One region of the Rhizobium sp. BT-226 genome, then DNA from elsewhere that is predicted to be linked to it. Evidence: riboswitches for the same ligand, from Rfam matches in the RefSeq annotation. Region 1 holds a riboswitch; the other holds the start of a gene.
The links. A riboswitch is a leader RNA that binds a small molecule or an ion and turns the genes downstream of it on or off. The one in region 1 is predicted to bind S-adenosylmethionine.

Region 2: another riboswitch for S-adenosylmethionine. It lies ahead of metA (homoserine O-succinyltransferase); the one in region 1 lies ahead of OIU37_RS16500 (O-succinylhomoserine sulfhydrylase).

What each region holds. Positions count from the first base shown of each region.
Region 1 covers NZ_JAOYTI010000002.1:1,269,776-1,275,062, reverse strand. Annotated here, with positions in the region: gene OIU37_RS16510 (hypothetical protein) at 1-488, shown strand, start outside; gene apaG (Co2+/Mg2+ efflux protein ApaG) at 624-1,016, opposite strand; gene OIU37_RS16500 (O-succinylhomoserine sulfhydrylase) at 1,350-2,534, opposite strand; SAM riboswitch at 2,577-2,655, opposite strand; gene OIU37_RS16495 (2'-deoxycytidine 5'-triphosphate deaminase) at 2,729-3,823, shown strand; tRNA gene OIU37_RS16490 (tRNA-Gly) at 3,883-3,956, shown strand; gene OIU37_RS16485 (DUF995 domain-containing protein) at 4,089-4,598, opposite strand; gene OIU37_RS16480 (glycoside hydrolase family 26 protein) at 4,617-5,287, opposite strand, start outside.
Region 2 covers NZ_JAOYTI010000004.1:211,967-217,253, forward strand. Annotated here, with positions in the region: gene OIU37_RS25540 (ABC transporter ATP-binding protein/permease) at 1-1,874, opposite strand, end outside; SAM riboswitch at 1,989-2,066, shown strand; gene metA (homoserine O-succinyltransferase) at 2,114-3,037, shown strand; gene OIU37_RS25550 (aldose epimerase family protein) at 3,263-4,285, shown strand; gene OIU37_RS25555 (GntR family transcriptional regulator) at 4,417-5,190, shown strand; gene OIU37_RS25560 (SIS domain-containing protein) at 5,187-5,287, shown strand, end outside.

The DNA.
Region 1 (5,287 bases):
CCGTGGCTGTCGACCCGACTTTAGACAATGGCTGTTTTGTTCTGACGTCCTTTGATGACGACACCATTTTTCGTCTTGGCTTCAATTTCCGAAAAAAGGACAAACCTCTGTACATTCTGCTCGGAAATCCGAACTGGAAATCCTTGGAGAAAGGTAAGCATTATCCCATCGAACTGTCGTTAGACCAGACTCAATGGACGGCTGACGCGAGAGGTCTGGATCTCGACGGCCTCAAATCATTGTGGATCGATACCGACGATACCGACTTGATTGAGGAGTTCTCTGGTAAACTGAGTTTCCGCGCCCGCTTTAACGGAAAAGAAATTGCTGCCCTCGGTCTGAAAGATTCCGAGAGGGCAGCGGATGAGTTGCTCGCCTGCCAAAAGGCGGTAAACGATGCGGTCATGAAACAGCCGGCGCCGCCACAATCAAAAGATCCGTTCGAAGCAAAGCCAGGCACCCAGGCCTCGGATCCTTTTGACCTTTAGCAGATTGATGACTGGGCAAGCCCGAGGATTTACGACCGCGGGCACGGCGTCCATGTTGGTACTGACTGGAAGGCTGCAGCCGGCCGCGTCCGAGCGCCGTGTTTGCACTGACGAAACGACCGCGAACCTACGCTCTCAATTGAGCACGCGCAGCAGTCCAGGCGAATCCAGCGAGAAGGCGGGGATGTCGACATCGAACATCTCTCCATCGTCCGTTTCCATCTGGTAATGGCCGAACATCAGCCCTGAGGGCGTGTCGAGCGGGCAGCCGGAGGAATATTCGTAGGTGTCGCCGGGGCTGAGCCGCGGCTGCTCGCCGACGACGCCGGGGCCGGTCACCTCGTCCACCTGGCCGTTCTGGTCGGTGATGTTCCAGTAACGATTGACCAGCCGAACGGCTATGTTGGAATTGTTGCTGATGACAATCCGGTAACCCCAGACATAGCGATCGTCTTCCGGATCGGATTGCTCCTCCAGATAGAACGGCTCGACGACTACTTCGATCTCTCTTGTGAGGGCGCGATACATGCCTTGCACCTTAGTCAAGATATGTTACCCGTATCTTATAAGAGGCCCTGTCCGTCAAGAAACGGAACAATTATCATCGCTGAAATGGCTGTGATCCGAAGGGGTTTCGATCGTTAAGCCTAATTGTCAGTGTTAATTCCGTTTCGGAACGCCGCGGCAGACGAACTTGTTCCCCCCCGGTCTCACCTTGGTGAGATCCGGCACGGCCGAACTCCAAGCATGTCGCGCAAAAATGTGCAGCGGTTTTGCGATAACGACATGCGTAAAACAAAAACTAAAGCGCGAGGAGCGAATGCGACGCGCTTTAGAGGTCCGGCCGCCTTTACCCCTAGATCAGGCCGAAACCTTGGCAAGCGCCCGCGCGAAATCCTCGATCAGGTCGTCGGTATCTTCGATGCCGGCCGAAAGGCGGACCGTACCAGGCGAGATGCCGAGTTCGGCGCGGGCCTCTTCCGTCAGGTTCTTGTGCGTCGTCGTTGCCGGGTGGGTGATCAGGCTCTTGCTGTCGCCGAGATTGTTGGAGATCTTGATGATATCGAGCGCGTTCTGCAGCGCAAAGGCGGCATCCTTGCCGCCCTTCAGCTCGAAGGCGACCAGCGTCGAGCCGCCGGTCATCTGCTTGGCGATGATATCGGCCTGCGGATGATCCTTGCGGCCGGGATAAATCACCTTGGCGACCTTGCCTTGCTCGGCCAGGAAATCGGCGATCTTTGCGGCATTCTCGGTCTGCTGGCGCACGCGCAGCGGCAGCGTCTCGATGCCCTTCAGCAAAGTCCAGGCGTTGAACGGCGACATGGCCGGGCCGGTATGGCGGAAATAATCGTGCAGGTTCTCGTCGATCCATTCCTTATCGGAAAGCACGACGCCGCCGAGGCAGCGGCCCTGTCCATCAATATGCTTGGTGGCGGAATAGACGACGATATGGGCGCCGAGCTCCAAGGGCTTCTGGAAGAGCGGTGTCGCAAAGACGTTGTCGACAACGACCTTGGCGCCGATCTGGTTGGCGAGCTTGGCGACGCCTGCAATATCGATCACTTCGAGCGTCGGATTGGTCGGGCTTTCCAGGAAGAACACCTTCGTCTTCGCTGTGATCGCCTTTTCCCAATTCGCCAGATCCCGGCCGTCGATCAGCGTGCAGTCGATGCCGTATTTCGGCGCCAGCGTCTCGACCACCCAGCGGCAGGAGCCGAACAGGGCACGCGCGGCGACGATATGATCGCCTGATTTCAGCTGGCAGAGGATCGCCGCGGTGACGGCGGCCATGCCGGAAGCGGTGGCGCGGGCGTCTTCGGCGCCTTCGAGCATGCACATGCGCTTTTCGAACATGTCGTTGGTGGGGCTGCCGTAGCGGGCGTAGATGAAGCCCTCCGTCTCGCCCTTGAAGCGGGCTTCGGCCGCCTCCGACGTCTCGTAGACGAAGCCTTGGGTGAGATAGATTGCCTCGGACGTCTCGCCATATTGCGAACGCAGCGTGCCGCCGTGGACGAGTTGGGTTGCCGGGCGCCAGGTCTTGCTCATGCCATCACCTTCACATAACAAAAAAACCGGTCGCAAAAGCAGACCGGTTTCAACCCGGTCTTTTTAGCCACTTGTTTAACGTGGCTGCAAGCCGACCGGCCAAATCACCACGGGATAATTCTGCAATACTGCTGTTAGCTGCTTGCGTCAATTCCCCGAGTTTGGTTTTGTCGGCGGCAAATGATGGATGAGGCATGATGGCTCGCGAAACGGGAATTCTGGCGGATCGCGCGATCTCCGCGCTGTTCGAAACGGGGCGTCTGATCTCCGAACGGGAGCTGGACCGCGACCAGATCCAGCCGGCAAGCCTCGACCTGCGCTTGGGCGCCAAGGCGTTTCGCGTACGCGCCAGCTTCATGCCCGGCCCCTCGCATCTGGTTTCCGACAAGCTCGACCGGCTGAGCCTGCATGTGATCGACCTCTCCGAGGGGGCGGTGCTCGAAACCGGCTGCGTTTACATCGTGCCGCTGATGGAGAGCTTAGCGCTGCCGGCCGACATGTCGGCCTCGGCCAATCCGAAGAGCTCGACCGGGCGCCTCGACATCTTCACCCGCGTTATCACCGATTACGCCCAGGAATTCGACAAGATCCCGGCCGGCTATTCCGGCCCGCTCTATCTCGAAATCAGCCCGCGCACCTTCCCGATCGTCGTGCGCCGCGGCTCTCGCCTGTCGCAGATACGTTTCCGCGTCGGCCAGGCCCTGCTCGGCGAGCCGGAACTTCTGAAGCTGCATGAGAGCGAGACGCTGGTCGCCAGCAAGCTGCCCAACGTTTCCGGCGGCGGCATCGCGCTGTCGATCGACCTCGCCGGAGACAAGGAAGGCCTGATCGGCTATCGCGGCAAACATCACACCGCCGTCGTCGATGTCGACAAGAAGGCCCAGCACGATATCTATGATTTCTGGGAACCGCTTTATAGCCGCGGCCGCAACGAGCTGATCCTCGATCCCGATGAGTTCTATATCCTCGTCTCGCGCGAGGCGGTGCACGTGCCGCCGGATTATGCCGCCGAAATGACGCCCTTCGATCCGCTGGTCGGCGAATTCCGCGTCCATTATGCCGGCTTCTTCGATCCAGGCTTCGGCCATGCCCCTGCCGGCGGGCGCGGCAGCCGGGCCGTGCTCGAAGTGCGCAGCCACGAAGTGCCCTTCATCCTCGAAGACGGCCAGATCGTCGGCCGCCTCGTTTACGAACATATGCAGGAAAAGCCGGCAAGCCTCTACGGCTCCGGCCTCGGCTCCAACTACCAGGCCCAGGGCCTGAAGCTCTCGAAGCACTTCCGCATCTAGCCTTCCCTGCGGCCGCGACTTGACAGCGGCCCCCATCTGTTGGAAATCTCGCATCGGTCGCGGGTGTAGCTCAATGGTAGAGCAGCAGCTTCCCAAGCTGAATACGAGGGTTCGATTCCCTTCACCCGCTCCAACTGCCCCGGCCGTCCGTTCGCCGCCTTTTGAAGGCGCTTCGTGATCTTTTATGAAAAGGGTTGCGCGCAGGCATCGGCTCCTACAAGGATACAGATGGCGCCTCGGCCGCGCGCAACCCCTAGCTTCGCCTTTATTTGGTCTTACTGACGCTCGTCTCAATTCTCCCCAATTGAGACCTCACGTAGTCGCCGTGGCGAAGCTTTGCGAATTCGTCGGTGGCTTGTGCCGGTGCGCTCTTGAAAACGTACCATTGACCGTCCGGTTCGCGTTTCTGATAGATCAGGCCGCCCTTCTTGCGGTGGCTGAAGCAGGTGATTGCCGTCGCCGTTCCGGTCTTGGCGTGCCAGTCGGCGTTGAAGCAGAGTTTACCCGACTCCGTGATGAACCAGCGGCCCATGCCGAAGGACGGCGAGCCATTTTCCCGTGACCAGGCGGTAAAGCGACGCGCCTTTGCGGAGAAGTGGCCGGCGCCGGCTTTCCACATCCAGGAATTCTGGTTGTAGAGCCGATAGATTTCCGCGCTGCTCATCGGCTTTGCGGTCTCGATCCCCGCAGGCTCATTGGTTCCGGCAGCGGACGCGGCCGTGGCGATACCGCTGGTCAGGGCCACGGCCAGGAGCATTTTTTGAAGCATGGACATGTTCAGGTTCCTTCTCGTTCAATTGATGCCTTGGCGGACGACCCGCCAGTCGGGGCGGCCATAGCCGTCCGGCCACGGATAGACTTCACGGTCGTTGAAGTAGACAACGGCGCTGAGCGCCGGGAACTGGGGATAGCGTTTCGTTACGCTCTCAGCCCAGTTTCGCACGAAGGAATCGCCGCCTTCGTATCCGAGTTCGGCAACCATGATGGGCTTTCCGTAACCGGCGACACGGGCGTATCCGGGCGCAAGGTGCTCGGCAAACGTCTGGTCACGGCCAGTCTTGTCCCTGTCGTATTGCTCCAGGCCAAAGACCGAGAGCCCGATAAGATCGACGACATCATTGCCGGGATAAAAGGCTTGAAGCCCCTCATTGCCCTTCGGTGACCACATGTATTTGGCCGTCTTCAGGTGGACCTTGCAGACCTCCACCATCCGGCGATAGGCCTTGGCATAATCGGCGCCCTGCCAATGCGACCAGGAGAACTGGCTGTCGGTTTCGTCCATTTCCTGTCCCCAGCGAATGATGACCGGACTTTTCAGCTTGGCAGCAGTCGAGCAGACGGCGGCCATGTTCGCATCGCGCGAACCGTCCAGGATGCTGTGCAGCAGTTCCTGCGAGGTTTGGCGCCAACCGGTCGACCAGGTCCAGGGCTCGACCGAGATCAGCAGGGTGCGGCCACGCGCTT
Region 2 (5,287 bases), on a different contig from region 1:
GGCACGGCGGCAGCGCCCGCACTGGCACTGGCGCCGGTCTGGACGACGGGCGGCTCCTCGGATTTTGACGGCAGCGCCTGTAGATGCAGCACGCGCGGCTTCAGCGCCTCGAGATAGGCCTCGGAGCGGCCGATATAGATCATGCCGCTTTCGGGCATCGAGGTGAGCAGTTTGGCCATCGTTTCCTGCAATTCCGGCTCCATGCCTTCCAGCACTTCGTCGAAGATGATCCAGCGCGGGCGCACGAGAAGCAGCCGGGCGAAGCCGATCGCTTTCTGCTGGTCGCTGTCGAGCAGCTTGTCCCAGCGAGCGCGGGTCTCGAGCCTTGCGATCAGCGAATGGAGACCAACCTTGTCGAGGGCCGCCTCGACGGCGGCTTTCTCGTAGGCTTCCGGACGTTCGGGAAAGGCCAGCGCCTCGCGCAGTGAGCCGCCGGGGACATAGGCGAGCTGAGGAACGAAGAGCATGTCGTCGATTGGCGGCAGGCCCATCGTGCCGCTGCCGCACGGCCAGAGGCCGGCCATTGCCTGGAAGAGCAGCTTGCGATTGACGCTGTGATCGCCGTTGATCATGACTTTTTCGCCGGCCTTGATCACGACATTGGTTTCGCGCAGGCGGAAACCGCCGCATTCCTCGATGTCTTCGCCGACTTTGGCGACGATCACCACGTCCTTCAGCGTCAGCGTGTCGGGTGCGGCGTTTTCATAGGCGATGCTGTCCTTAAGGTCGAAGTCGTCTTCCATGTCGACCAGCGCCTGGCGGAAATCGGTGACGCGCATCAGCGTGGCGCGCCATTCGGCGATCGGGCCGAAATTGGACACATACCAGCGCAGCGCCGTGTTGACCTGGTTGAAGGCACCGACGGACATCATCAGCTGGCCGAGGGTGAGGCCGCCGGAGAAATAGGCGGGGGCGGCAACGATGATCGGGATGACGATCACCAGCCAGCCATAGCCGGCCGAAACCCAGGTGAGATTGGTATTGGCCATGGCAAGCCGCTTGACGACTGTCAGGACCGAGCTGATATCGGTGTTGATGCGCCGGCGCTCGTTCTCCTCGCCGCGGGCAACGGTAATTGCCGGCATGTTCTCATTGGCATGCATCAGCGTGAAGCGAAGCTCGGCTTCTTTCGAAAAACGGTCGGCATTGAGCTTCACCAGCTTGCGACCGACGACCTGGCTCAGCACCGAGGCAGAAGCGGCATAGAAAATCGCCGCCCAGACCATGTAACCCGGAATGGAAAAGCTATGGCCGCTGATGCGGAAGATGAAGCCGCTCGAAAGCTCCCAGAGAACGCCGATGAAGCTCACCAGAAGAATGGTCGACTGCAGCAGACCGAGAACCAGCCCTGTCGTGCTTTCGGCGAGGTTGCGGGAATCCTCGTGCAGGCGCTGGTCCGGGTTGACGCCGATCAGGCCGCTGGAGGCAAGCCGTAGCGCCCGCTTGCGCTTCAGCCACTGGTCAACCAGATCGCGTGACAGGCCTTCGCGCATATAGAGCGCAGTCATCTGGTTCAGCCAGGCCTGCAGCACGTTGAGCAGCAGCAGTGTGCCGGCGATCATCGCGAAGATTTCGAGCTGGTGGAAGAATTCGCCGAGGTCGCGGCGCTCCAGCGAGTCGTAGAAGGGAGCATTCCACTCGTTCAAAATGACCTGGCCGTAGGACGTCGCCAGGATAACGAGGATCAGCACGGTCGCCAGAAACAGCACCTTGCCACGCACTTCCGAATTCCAGAATGCTGAGAACATCACCCCGAGGCGATATGTCAGGCTGAAATCATACCCTACCCTATCCTGCCCCCGGATGCCCGGCCTCCTCTCGACTTTATCTGCCATTACGCTTTTCCAAATCGCCCATGCCCCTATAAATAACATGGTGGCGTTACGGGTCTATCAACAGATTCTATCAGTCATTAAACTGTGATGATGCTTGCACGAGTCTCTCCTGCATGCATTCGCCAGTTGATTCGCAATCAGACTGGGTCTAATTAAGGCCTCCGTGGTGATTTGGCCGGCCGGCTTGCAGCCACGTTAAAAAAGTCGCTAAAGGGCCGCGTGCGGACCGGTAGCGATTTTTGTCGCCGCCGGTTTTTGTTTTTGATCGAGTGACCGCAATGCCCATCAAGATCCCCGATACGCTGCCCGCCTTCGAAACCCTGGTTCAGGAGGGTGTGCGGGTGATGACCGAGACGTTGGCGATCCGTCAGGATATCCGACCGTTGCAGATCGGGCTGCTCAACCTCATGCCAAACAAGATCAAGACCGAGCTGCAGATGGCCCGCCTCGTCGGCGCCTCGCCGTTGCAGGTGGAGCTGTCGCTCATTCGCATCGGCGGCCACAAGGCGAAGAATACGTCCGAGGATCATCTGCTTGCCTTCTACCAGACCTGGGAAGAGGTAAAGCACCGCAAGTTCGACGGCTTCATCATCACCGGGGCGCCGATCGAGCTTTTACCCTATGAGGACGTCACCTATTGGCCGGAGATGCAGGAGATTCTCGACTGGACGGAAACAAATGTCCATTCGACGATGAACGTCTGCTGGGGCGCGATGGCGGCGGTCTATCATTTTCACGGCGTTCCGAAATACGAGCTGAAAGAGAAGGCCTTCGGCGTCTACCGCCACCGGAACCTGAAGCCTTCCTCGATTTATCTCAACGGCTTTTCCGACAATTTCGAAGTGCCGGTGTCGCGCTGGACCGAAGTGCGCCGCGCCGATATCGAGAAATCCGAAAGCCTGGAGATCCTGATGGAGTCCAGCGAAATGGGCGTCTGCCTCGTGCACGAAAAGAGGGGCCGGCGGCTCTACATGTTCAACCATGTCGAATATGATTCCACCTCGCTTTCCGACGAGTATTTCCGCGACGTCAATGCCGGCGTGCCGATCAAGATGCCGCACAATTACTTCCCGCATAACGATCCGGCGCTTGCGCCGCAGAACCGCTGGCGCAGCCATGCGCATCTCTTGTTCGGCAACTGGATCAACGAAATCTACCAGACGACGCCCTTTGATGTGGAAGAGATCGGTACCGATCTCTGACCGTTGCCGATCACGCCGCGAGCCGATGTCGCTGCACCACTGCTGCGGCTTTCTTTCCGATCTGCCGGTTGCGGATCGAAGCAAATGCGGGCAGGTTCCTGTCCCGAAGCCTACCACACCGCGCGTCTTCGTCGGACGTGCAATGCACACTTTGAATCGCTGCAAATTCCTCAAATCGATTCCGAATTGAGGAATTTGCAGCAGGGACAGAATGGACGGTCGATCATGTCGGATAAGTTGGAGCGGGACGTTTTCGGGCAGACGCAGGCGGGCGAGACCGTCTATCGCGTCGTGATCAAGGGTGGCGGGCTGACGGCCAAGATTATCAGCTGGGGCGCGGTCATCCAGGATCTGCGTCTCGAGGGACATGATGCGCCGCTGCAGCTCGGCTTCGACGATTTCGACAGCTATCTCCTTTATTCGTCTTATTTCGGCGCGACGCCCGGCCGCTGCGCCAACCGCGTCGGCGGCGGCAGGTTCACGCTTGACGACAAGGACTATCAGCTCGAACTGAATGAAAACGGCGTGACGCATCTGCATGGCGGCAGTGACAATATCGCCAAACGCAATTGGACGATCGTCGAGCATGACGTCGACCGCGTTGTGCTGAAGATCGTCGATCCCGATGGCCGCGCCGGCTATCCCGGCAATTGCACCATCCAGGCGACGTTCCGGGTGCATGGCAATGGTGAACTGTCGATCACCTATGAATCGACCAGCGACCAGCCGACGCTCGCCAATGTCTGCCAGCACGCCTATTTCAATCTCGACGGCCGCGAAGATGCACTTGGCCATGACATCATGATAGCTGCCGATCATTATCTGCCGACCGATGAGAAGCAGGTGCCGACCGGTGAGATCCGTCCCGTCGAGGGCACGGAATTCGATTTCCGCGAGATGGCGCCGATGAAGCGTTTCGTCGGCAATGAACAAGCGTTTTACGACCATAATTTCTGCGTGTCGGGCGAGCGTACCGCCAAGCGGAGCGTCGCGCTTGCCCGCAGCCTGTATTCCGGTGTGTCGCTGGAAGTGCGCAGCACCGAGCCAGGTGTGCAGTTCTATGCCGGCTTCAAGCTCGATGTCGGGGCTCCCGGCATCGGCGGTCGCAAATACGGCCCATTCGCCGGCTTCTGCCTGGAGACGCAGGTCTGGCCGGATGCCATCAATCACCAAGGTTTTCCGAATGCGGTCCTGCGCCCCGGCGAAGTGCTGCGCCAGGAGACGGATTATATCTTTACCAAGAACTGAGCGTCTAACGGACGCACGACTGTCAAATTTGACCGTTATGAAACCCTTGCTGGTCCGCCGGCGAGGGTTTTTTCGTTCCGTGTTCGATTCTGTCTTGCCGATTGGTTCTATATAGGTTCTATTGTGTGCCCATGGATAGAACCAGTCTGATAGCGGAACTGAACAGCCGCGGCCTGCGTGACGAGGCCCTGACCGGGCCGCTTTACAAGCGGCTGGCGCAGACGCTGACCGGCCTCATTCAGGAAGGGCTGCTGAAGCCCGGCACCGCACTCCCGGGCGAGCGCGACCTTGCCGAGGCTCTGAAGCTCGGCCGTGTCACCGTACGCACCGCCTATCGCGATCTGATGGCATCCGGCGCACTGGAATCGCGCCACGGAAGCGGTACTTTCGTCTCGAGCCGGGTGGAGCGCATGGAACAGTCGCTGTGGCGGCTTTCCTCCTTCTCCGCTGACATGCGCTCGCGCGGGCGTCTGCCGGCCGCACGGATATTGTCGCGGTCGGTCAATACACCGTCGCCGGAGGAATCCTTCCTGCTTGGCCTCGGCGGTGACGAACCGGTGCTGAGGCTCGACCGCTTGCGCCTTGCCGACGGCCTGCCGCTGGCGATCGAACGCGCCGTGGTGCCGATCAAGTTCTTAGGCGACGATGCCGGCGGCGAGGGATCGCTCTACGATGCGCTGACGGCCAGTGGCCACAGGCCCGTGCGCGCGCTGCAGCGGCTGACCGCGGTCACGCTCGACCCGTCCTCCGCCGCGATCCTGAACGTCAAGGCCGGCGCGCCGGCGCTTCTGATCGAACGTGTCTCGCGGCTGGAAGACCAGCGCGTCGTCGAATACACCCGCTCGCATTATCGCGGCGATGCCTATGATTTCGTTGCCGAATTGAGAATCGGAGATGACCTATGAATGACAACCAGTCGCTGATGCTGCAGGAAGCCGGCCAATCGCCCGAGGTGGTCGCCACGCTGCTCGAAAAGGAAAAACCGGTCTTTGCCGAGATCGC